2 regions of the Kribbella sp. NPDC000426 genome follow, and region 1 is predicted to be linked to the other one. Evidence: riboswitches for the same ligand, from Rfam matches in the RefSeq annotation. Region 1 holds a riboswitch; the other holds the start of a gene.
What was found. A riboswitch is a leader RNA that binds a small molecule or an ion and turns the genes downstream of it on or off. The one in region 1 is predicted to bind cobalamin.
Positions count from the first base shown of each region.

Region 2: it holds a riboswitch for cobalamin, as region 1 does, so the genes downstream of both, ABT313_RS29750 (ribonucleoside-diphosphate reductase subunit alpha) here and ABT313_RS41015 (CbtB domain-containing protein) in region 1, are expected to answer to the same signal.

Region 1 covers NZ_JBEPDK010000011.1:6,712-11,585, reverse strand. The annotation lists gene ABT313_RS41030 (TetR/AcrR family transcriptional regulator) at 1-87, shown strand, start outside; gene ABT313_RS41025 ((2Fe-2S)-binding protein) at 70-762, opposite strand; gene ABT313_RS41020 (CbtA family protein) at 759-1,616, opposite strand; gene ABT313_RS41015 (CbtB domain-containing protein) at 1,635-1,850, opposite strand; cobalamin riboswitch at 1,890-2,011, opposite strand; gene ABT313_RS41010 (CehA/McbA family metallohydrolase) at 2,112-4,397, shown strand; gene ABT313_RS41005 (hypothetical protein) at 4,397-4,786, shown strand.
Region 2 covers NZ_JBEPDK010000006.1:219,361-224,234, forward strand. The annotation lists gene ABT313_RS29740 (Fic family protein) at 1-698, shown strand, start outside; gene ABT313_RS29745 (DinB family protein) at 764-1,345, shown strand; cobalamin riboswitch at 1,412-1,579, shown strand; gene ABT313_RS29750 (ribonucleoside-diphosphate reductase subunit alpha) at 1,725-4,583, shown strand; gene ABT313_RS29755 (ribonucleotide-diphosphate reductase subunit beta) at 4,580-4,874, shown strand, end outside.

The DNA of each region.
Region 1 (4,874 bases):
CAACTCGCGCTGCTCGGACCTGACGCGATCGCCGACGTCCCGGACGCGCTGAGGGCGTTGTGGCCGCCTTCAGCGATCGCCGGCTAGAGCACAGTCGCCGCAGAGCGCGCCCGCGTGGTCGGGCGCGGCGCGGTAGATGAGGCAACAGCTGCGGCGGCGGAAGGTGCCGTCCGTGATGGTGTGAGCCTCGCGGAGAGTCGGGTGCGCCAGAAGGCCGGCGGCCGTCTCGGCGGCACGGCCTGCCAACTGCGGTGCTGCATTGGTGAGCGCGACGCGTGCGCCATTGATCGCGGAGGCAACGTTGCCCCGGAGGATGTGGTCCGAGACAGAGAACCGTTCGGTGGCCTGGTTCAGCGCAGGGACGGGGCCTTCGAAGATCTCGGTGGTGAGGTCGCGTGACTTGCTTGGCGGGGCCAACGACAAAGGAAAGGCTCCGCCCAGGACCGGTTGCCAGTAGACGGCTTCGAGGGCGAGCGGCGGGACGCCGGCGTCCAGGACTGCAGTCGCGAGGGCGGGTGAGACGAGCCGCGCGACCAGGCCGAGGTGGGTGATCGACGCCGCGACGCGCACCTCGACGGCTTCGGGTTCCTGACCGCCCGCGGCCGCGAGATAGGCGCGGGTGGTCATCACCCGGTCCTCGAGTACGGCGGGGTCGTCGAGCAGCTCCGACATGCTCCGCCACGGTGCGGCCGGCGCCGTACCCGAGGGGTGTTGCTCGTGTGCGAAGAACGGGCCGAGGGCAACGACCTGGTCGAGGGTCATACGTTGCGGACCGGCTCCGGCTGCTGCGTATGTGCCTTGCGCGGCTGGAGCAGGCGCTCCGCAAGCGGACCGAAGATCAGGCCGATCGCACCCCACAGCAGGACCTGGGCGCCGACCGAGTAGAGGCGGAACGCGTACAGCCTGTCCGCGTCGAAGCCCGGGAAGACGATGTTGCCCTTCTCGTCGGTCAGCGGCAGCGGCGTCTCGGTGGCGTGCCGTCCGTACTCCTCGACGTTCGCCGCCAGGTGTCCCACCGACGGCAGCACAGCCATCAGTACGCCGATGATCGCGACGTACGCCGCGATCGCGAGCAGGGTCGCGTTCCAGTTGCCGAAGCGCGGCTGGAGACGCTTGCCGAGCAGGACCGCGCCGATCAGCAGCACGATCGAGCAGGCCACCATCGCCAGATACAGGTTGCCGCGGTCGTGGATCGTGTCCTCGTGCCCGATCGCCGGCGGGTTGGCCGGGTACTTGAGGAACGGCACGAAGTAGACCCCGAGGAACCCGCCGAGAGCGACCAGCATCGCGAGGTTGCGCGGGCGCAGCTTGCCGACCCGGCCGAGGCAGATCGCGTAGGCGACCGCGAACAGCGCGCCCATCGCGACACCGAACAGCACGATGCCGGCGCCGACGCCGAGGTTGGCCTGCAGGGTCCGGCTGAAGATCTCGTGACCCGCGTGCTCGACCGGCAGCCCGGCCGCGTGGTCCAGCTCGTGCTGGGCGGCGTCGCGGCCGCTCTCGTAGTCGATGGCGGCCTGGATCTGGGGCTCGGCGAAGATCCGCGCGAAGACGAACGCGAGCAGCCCGGCCGCTGCGCCGGCGAGGGCGCCGCGCAGGATGAGTTTCCTTTCCATGTCAGGAACTCAGTGCCGTCAGTGACAAGGGAAGCCGAGGAAGTGGCGCGCGTCGTGCACGAACTCGTGGATGTGCATGTCCTTGCCGAAGATCGAGTACGCGCCCTGGTCGACACCGATGAAGTAGTAGAGCGCGAACGCGACGATCGCGGTCCCGACCAGCCACATCACAGCCCGCGAGACCGGTACGACGACCGGCGTGGAAACCGAGGTGGGAGCAGACAGATTGCTCACGAGAAGAGCCTCCTTCTAGGGGATCGTGCGTCCCTCATCCAATGGAGCGTCGTGACGACGAAGTATCTGACTCACCGTCCGCCCGAGGGCGACCGGCTCACAGTGGCGCGACCGTGCCGAAGTCTCATCGGCTTCCTTGCGCCGTCACTACGCTGCGAGACTACGGACGCCGCCCGGGCACGTCAATCCGGAGAAAAATGATTCCGGCCACACGTGGTCGGACCGTTACGCTCGGAGGCCGGTGCACCCCGAGGAGGCCCCGTGTTCCAGCCGTTGCACGCTTCTGCGACCCGAGCTGTCGAGAAACTCCGCGATATCGGCGAACCGCTGCCGGACGACCTCGCCAGTCAGTTGGCCAAGCTGGCCGACGATTCCCGGTCCCCGGCCGCGGTCGAAGACCTGCTCCGTCCCTATGTCCTCGTCGACGTTTCGATCGACGAGCAAGGACTCCCGATCAGTACGCCGGCCGCCGCGCAGCCGCGCCTCGTCCAGCACGGCTGGCGTAGCTTCCTGGTCCGGATCGAGAACCCGCATCGGCTGGTCGGCGACCTCGCCGCGCAGTCGAACCATGTGCTCGGCACGACCGACTACCACAGCCACGCCGCGCGGATCGCCATGCCGGACACGCTGACGATCGTGCCGAGGATCAAGAACAGCTGGCTCGAGGTGAAGCTGGCCGGTCCGACGGACGTGTCCGGTATCGACGTCGAGTACAAGGTGATCAGCCTGTACAGCCGTGACGGCGGCAGCCAGAACGGCAAGCTGGGGTTCGTCCTGGCAGTCGAGGAGGCCGAGCACAGCTACACCCGGCCGCCGTTCGCGAAGGCCTGGCGGCGGATGGGATCGCAGAACCTTCCGTACGAGGCGTCGTACGAGTTCGACTGCCTGCCGGCGCGCGACATCCGGTTCGACATCCGCGAGCCGGACGGCAGCAGTTGCGTCGCGGCGCTGACCGTCCGCGACTCCCAGCGGCGCTCGTACCCGTCGAAGGGGATGCGGCTCGCGCCCGACATGTTCTTCCACGAACACGTCTACCGCGCGACCGGCGAGGTCATCACGCTGCCGGCCGGCCAGTACGAGATCTCCGCCCGACGCGGTCCGGAGTACCGCGAGGTCCGCGTCGACGTCGAGCTCACGGCCGAGGACGACGCGGTCACGATCGAGCTCGACCGCTGGGCCGATCCGGCCCGTCACGGGTACTACTCCGGCGATCCGCACATCCACGCCGGCGGCTGCTCGCACTACAGCGTGCCGTCGGAGGGAGTGAACCCGGAGACGATGATCCGGCACGTCCGCGGCGAAGGCCTGTGGATGGGCAGCGTGCTCACCTGGGGACCGTGTTACTACCACCAGAAGCAGTTCTTCAGCGGCTCGTCGATCAGCCCGCGGGCCGAGCTCGAGTGGCCGGCGATGCAGCAGGCGCAGGGGATGAACTGGGAGCCGCAGGACACCGACCACGACGGCCAGAGCCTGCTGCGGTACGACCTCGAGGTGTCGGGCTTCCCGTCCAGCCACTCCGGTCACGTGATCCTGCTCGGGCTGACCGACCAGGACTATCCCGGGACGAAGATCATCGAGGACTGGCCGTCGTACAACCTGCCGGTGATGCGTTGGGGTCACGCGCAGAACGCGATGGTCGGGTATGCGCACTGCGGTCTCGGCCTGTCGGTCGACACGAGTGAACTGCCGAACTACGTGATCCCGGGCTTCCAGTCGATCGGCTCGAACGAGATCATCGTCGACGTACCGCTCGGCGCGGCCGACTTCCAGTGCGGCGCCGAGTTCGATCCCGCCTCCGAGCTCAACATCTGGTACCACCTGCTGAACGTCGGCTACCGCACGCTGATGCTCGGCGAGACCGACTACCCCTGCATCTACGACGACGGCCCGGGCGTCGGGCGTACGTACGTCCAGCTGCCGGAGCCGCCGCACGGCCCGCAGGCGCTGGAATCCTGGCTCGGCGGACTGAAGGACAGGGCGTCGTACTTCGGCGACGGTCGCAGTCACGTCTACGACTTCGCGATCGACGGCGACACGAGCCGCGAGCAGACGGCGGACGCCGCGGGACCGGTCCGGGTCAGTGCGACGGTCGCGGCGTGGCTGCCCGAGGAGCCGCCCGCGCTGCCGGCTGCAGGGCAACCGGCGTACAGCGCTCCGGTCGGCTGGCATCTGGAACGGGCGCGGATCGGCCGGACCCGCAACGTGCTGGTCGAGGTGCTGGTCAACGGCGTCCCGGTCGCGTCGCAGGAGCTGGTTGCCGACGGCAACGAGCAGGCGGTCGAGTTCGAGGTACCGCTGGAGCGTTCGTCCTGGGTCGCGCTGCGGATCCTGCGCAGCGTGCACACCCAGCCGATCTTCGTCGAGCTCGCGGGCCGGCCGATCCGCGCGTCCCGGCGGAGCGCGCAGTGGTTGCACGACTCGGTCGACGCACTCTGGAAGGCGAAGTCCGGCTTCATCCGCGAGGCCGAGCAGGCCGAGGCACGCGAGGCGTACGACGCCGCGCAGGCCGCCTACCTGACCCGGCGCGACGAATCCGAGGTGGACTGATGTACGGCGAACCCGCCGGCTGCTGCGGCCCCGTCGACACCAAGGCGCCGATCTCGGTCACGATCAACCCGGAGGCCCGGGTGAACGTCGCCCGGACCGCAACGCGGGTGGAGCCTGTCGCTCCGGGGCACTGGCATCCGATCGACCTGACGATCGTCAACGACGGTTACGTCACCGGGCAGCTCGTCATCGAGAGCGACCCGGTCCCCGGCGTCGAGCTCGACCTGCCGCCGCACGCCCTCACCGGCGAGCCACGCCAGGAGGGAGCGATCCGGGTCCGCTTCGACTCCCCCGCGGTGGTGGACGTGACCCTCAACTTCCGAGCGCTCGGCGCGCTCGGCGGTCTCGCCAACCACAGCGCGATGCATCTGCTGCTGCGCAGTCAATGAGCAGTCAGTAGGTCTTGTAGCCGATCAGCACGCCAACTTGCCGGTCGGTGCTGTGGATCCGTCACCGGCGACATTATGCCGCTGCGGG
Region 2 (4,874 bases), on a different contig from region 1:
ACCTGGTCACGTTCGTCCGCGAGTCGCGGCTGCCCGTGCTGGCGAAGGCCGCGATCGCGCACGCCCAGTTCGAGACCATCCACCCGTTTGCCGACGGCAACGGCCGGACCGGGCGCGCGCTGATCCACCTGATCCTGCGCGCCGAAGGCCTGGTCACACGGACGGTGCCGCCCGTCTCGCTCTCGCTCGCCACGCACGCAACGGAGTACGTCGACGCCCTGACCGCCTTCCGGTACGTCGGCCGCGCGACGACCCCGAAGGCGCGCGCCGCCGCGAATCCGTGGCTGCGGATGTTTGCGACGGCCTGCACGCTCGCGACCGCCGAGGCGGCGCGTTTCGAGCAGACCGCCGTCGATCTCAAGGCCGCCTGGCGGGAACGTGCGGCGCCCGTCCGGGCCGGCTCCGCGACCGAGCTGCTGATCGAGGCTCTGCCCGCCGCGCCCGTCCTGACGCTCGCCGCCGCGGCGCAACTCATCGACCGCTCGCAGCAGGCCGCCAACCAGGGGCTCGCCCGGCTGGTCGAGGCGCGGATCCTGCGTGAGGTGACCGACGGCCGGCGCAACCGCGTCTACGAGGCGCCCGAGCTGATCGACGCCTTCACGCTGCTCGAACGCCGCTTCGCCAGCCCGGCCGCCGACACCCGGATCGAGCCACCTAGCAGACCCGTTCCCTCGAGGCCAGAACCGACACACCGGTGAATTGACTTTCGTCTCCCCGGCGAGCAAGAATTCGAACACATGTTCGATCGTACAGGGGAGAAGTGATGTCGGAGGCGTTCGACTGGGACATCCTGCACAAGCCATCGGCGATGGCCATGGTGCGCGGCCAGCTCGGCTTCAGCTGGATGGTGCTGTCCGGGCGACTCGCACAGCTGACCGACGAGCAGTACTTCTGGCGGCCGAGCAGCGAGGCGCTGACCGTCGTTCGGCGTCATTACGCCGGTCATTTCCGATCCCTCGGATCCGGCGAATGGGTGGCACAGTGGCCGGACGAGCCGGACCATCGCGGTCCCCGCACGATCGCCTGGCTGATCGCCCACCTCACCGAGACCTTCTTCGAGCGCTGGGAGTGGACGTTCGGCGCGAGCCAGCAAGGCCGGGCCGACATCAACCTGCACGGCAATGCACGAGACGCGGTCGCCTGGCTGACGTACTGGGTCGAGGCCTGGCGCGACGCGATCGCCGAACTCGACGAGGACGAGGTGATGACCGTCGGCCTCAGCCAGGCCAACGAGCTGGATGCCGGCGAGCCGTTCGGTCACGTCGTCCTGCGGCTGAATCGCGAGCTGATCCACCACGGCTCGGAGATCATGACGCTCCAGGACCTCTACGCGGTGGCGGCGTGAGATCGGGGACCACAACATGTGCGACACGCGGCGTGGCGCTACCACAAGATCTAGATCTCTCCGCCTAGCATCACTACTGCTGGTGGTTCGGAGTGGTCGGCACCACAAGATGTGGGCTACTTCGAGGCAACAGGGGAATCCGGTGCGAATCCGGAGCTGCCCCGCAACGGTGAGCGGACGTGCTGTCGAGAGGCGTCCGCGAGTCCGGATACCTGCCACCGGCGCGTGCACCGCCGGTGCATGCGGTCCGAGACCTCGCGGGTGGGTCGCAGGGCGTGACGGCAGAGACCCTGGCCATGTTCCGGGCCGGTGCTGCCGGTCCCGTCGTGCGCCTGTCCGCCTCGCCGCGGGCTTCCGAACTCTTGTGGAGAGCACACCTGTGACTTTTGCTTCCTCAACGGCTTCCTCAACGGCTGCGGCCGCGTCTCCGTCCTCAGGGATCGCGGTCGACCAGCCGATCGAGCTCACCGTCATCCGTCGCGACGGCAGCAGCACGCCGTTCGACGCCACCAAGATCTCCGTCGCCGTGACGAAGGCCTTCCTTGCCGTCGAGGGCGCCGACGCCGGCGCCACCCACCGCGTCCGCGACCTGGTCACCGACCTGACCGGCCGGGTCGTCGGAGCCCTGACCAGCCGCGGTGATTCTCGCCGCAGCGTGCAGGTCGAGGACATCCAGGACCAGGTCGAGCTGGCGCTGATGCGCGCCGGCGAGCACCAGGTCGCCCGCGCGTACGTGCTGTACCGCGAGGAGCGGACCAAGGCGCGCACGCCTGCCGACGCTGCCGGCGTCACCGAGAAGCCGGCGCTGACCGTCCGCGCGGCCGACGGCAGCCGGTCCCCGCTCGACGTCGACCGGCTGCGGGTGATCGTCGCGGAGGCGGCGGCCGGGCTCGACGCGGTCGATCCCGAGCTGATCCTCAACGAAACCCTCGGCGCCTGCTACGACGGCATCGCCCAGCACGAGGTCGAGCTCGCGCTGGTGATGGCCGCACGCGGCTTCGTCGAGACCGAGCCGCAGTACAGCTTCACCGCGTCCCGGCTGCTGCTGGACCAGATCCGGCGTGAGGCGCTGGGGCGGGTCCATGGCGAGCCGCGGCAGGCCAGCCAGGCCGAGATGGCGCCCGCCTACGCGACGTACTTCCCGCAGTACATCCGGACCGGGATCGAGGCCGGCCAGCTCGACCCCGAGCTCGGCACCTTCGACCTCGAGCGGCTCGCCGCGGCCATCAGACCCGAGGCCGATCTGGACTTCACGTTCCTCAGCCTGCAGACGCTGTACGACCGGTATCTTCTGCACCTCGACAAGATTCGCTACGAGCTGCCGCAGGCCTTCTTCCTGCGGGTCGCGATGGGGATGGCGCTGCGCGAGGACGACCGCGAGGCGCGGGCGATCCAGTTCTACGAGTTGCTCAGCTCGTTCCGCTTCATGTCGTCGACGCCGACGCTGTTCAATTCCGGCACGACCCGCCCGCAGCTCTCGTCCTGCTTCCTGACCACGGTCGAGGACGACCTGGCCGGCATCTTCACCGGCATCCGCAACAACGCCCTCCTCGCCAAGTACTCCGGCGGCCTCGGCAACGATTGGACCCCCGTCCGCGGCATCGGCGCCAAGATCCGAGGCACCAACGGCGAATCCCAGGGCGTCGTCCCCTTCCTGAAGGTCGCGAACGACACGGCAGTAGCTGTGAATCAGGGTGGCCGTCGCAAAGGGGCGGTCTGTGCGTATCTGGAGAGCTGGCATATCGATGTCGAGGAGTTTCTCGAGCTTCGGAAGAACACCGGGGACGAGCGGCGGCGGACGCATGACATGAACACGGCGAACTGGGTGCCGGATCTGTTCCTGCAGCGGGTCGAGGCCGGGGGTGAGTGGACGTTGTTCTCGCCCAACGAGGTGACTGACCTGCACGACCTGTACGGCGCGGCGTTCGCGGAGGCGTATGTCTCGTACGAGGCGGCGGCGGATCGTGGTGAGATCCGGGTGTTCAAGCGGGTCAAGGCGGTCGACCTGTGGCGGCGGATGCTGACGGTGTTGTTCGAGACCGGGCACCCGTGGATCACGTTCAAGGACGCCTGCAACCTGCGTTCGCCGCAGCAGCACGACGGCGTCGTGCACTCGTCGAACCTGTGCACCGAGATCACCCTCAACACCACGGTCAACGAGACCGCGGTCTGCAACCTGGGCTCGGTCAACCTCGTCGCGCACCTGACCGAAGACGGTCTGGATGCCGACCTGCTCAGGGACACGGTGAAGACCGCGGTCCGGATGCTCGACAACGTGATCGACGTGAACTTCTACACGACCCCGGAGTCGGAGCGCGCCAATCAGCGTCACCGTCCGGTCGGCCTCGGGCTGATGGGGTTCGCGGACGCACTGTTCGCGCTGCGGATCCCGTACTCGTCGGACGCCGCGGTCGAGTTCGCGGACAGCTCGATGGAGCAGATCAGCTATCACGCAATCGAGGCGTCGAGCGACCTCGCCGCCGAGCGCGGGCGGTACTCGACGTACGACGGATCGCTGTGGAGCAAGGGGGTCCTGCCGATCGACTCGCTCGAGCTGCTGACGTCGGCCCGCGGCGGTGACGTGGTCGTCGACGAGAGTGAGCGGCTGGACTGGGACGCGCTGCGTGCGAAGGTGCTGCGCGACGGCATGCGGAACTCGAACGTCATGGCGATCGCGCCGACCGCGACGATCTCGAACATCTGCGGCGTGAGCCAGTCGATCGAGCCGACGTACAGCAACCTGTTCGTGAAGTCGAACATGTCCGGTGAGTTCACGGTCGCCAACCCGTACCTGGTCGCCGACCTGAAGGCACGCGGGCTGTGGGACCAGGTGATGGTGTCGGACCTGAAGTACCACGACGGCGTACTTACCGGCATCGAGCGTGTCCCGGCCGACCTGCGTGAGCTGTACGCGACGGCGTTCGAGATCGACCCGATGTGGCTGGTGAAGGCGGCGTCGCGCCGGCAGAAGTGGATCGACCAGGCGCAGTCGCTGAACCTCTACATGGCCCAGCCGTCCGGGCGCGCGCTGGACGAGCTTTACCGGTCAGCGTGGCGCTATGGACTCAAGACGACTTATTACCTGCGTTCCCAGTCGGCAACCCACGTGGAGAAGTCGACGTTGAAGGGAACCGACGGCCGACTCAACGCAGTACCAGTAGGAGTACCAGTAGCGATCCCAGAACCGACCGGAGCTGTCTGTTCCATCGAAGACCCCGACTGCGAGGCCTGCCAGTGAGCACCATTTCCGTTGGAGCAGCACGAGTCGAGGTCGCCGACAAGGCGATGATCAACTCACGGGCCGACGTCAACCAGCTGCTGCCGCTGAAGTACACGTGGGCCTGGGAGAAGTACCTTGCCGCCTGCAACAACCACTGGATGCCGACCGAGGTGTCCATGCAGGCGGACATCTCCCTGTGGCGGCGTCCACCTGGCGCCAAGGACGGCCTCACGGACGACGAGCGGCTGATGCTCAAGCGCAACCTCGGCTTCTTCGCCACCGCCGAGTCCCTGGTCGCGAACAACATCG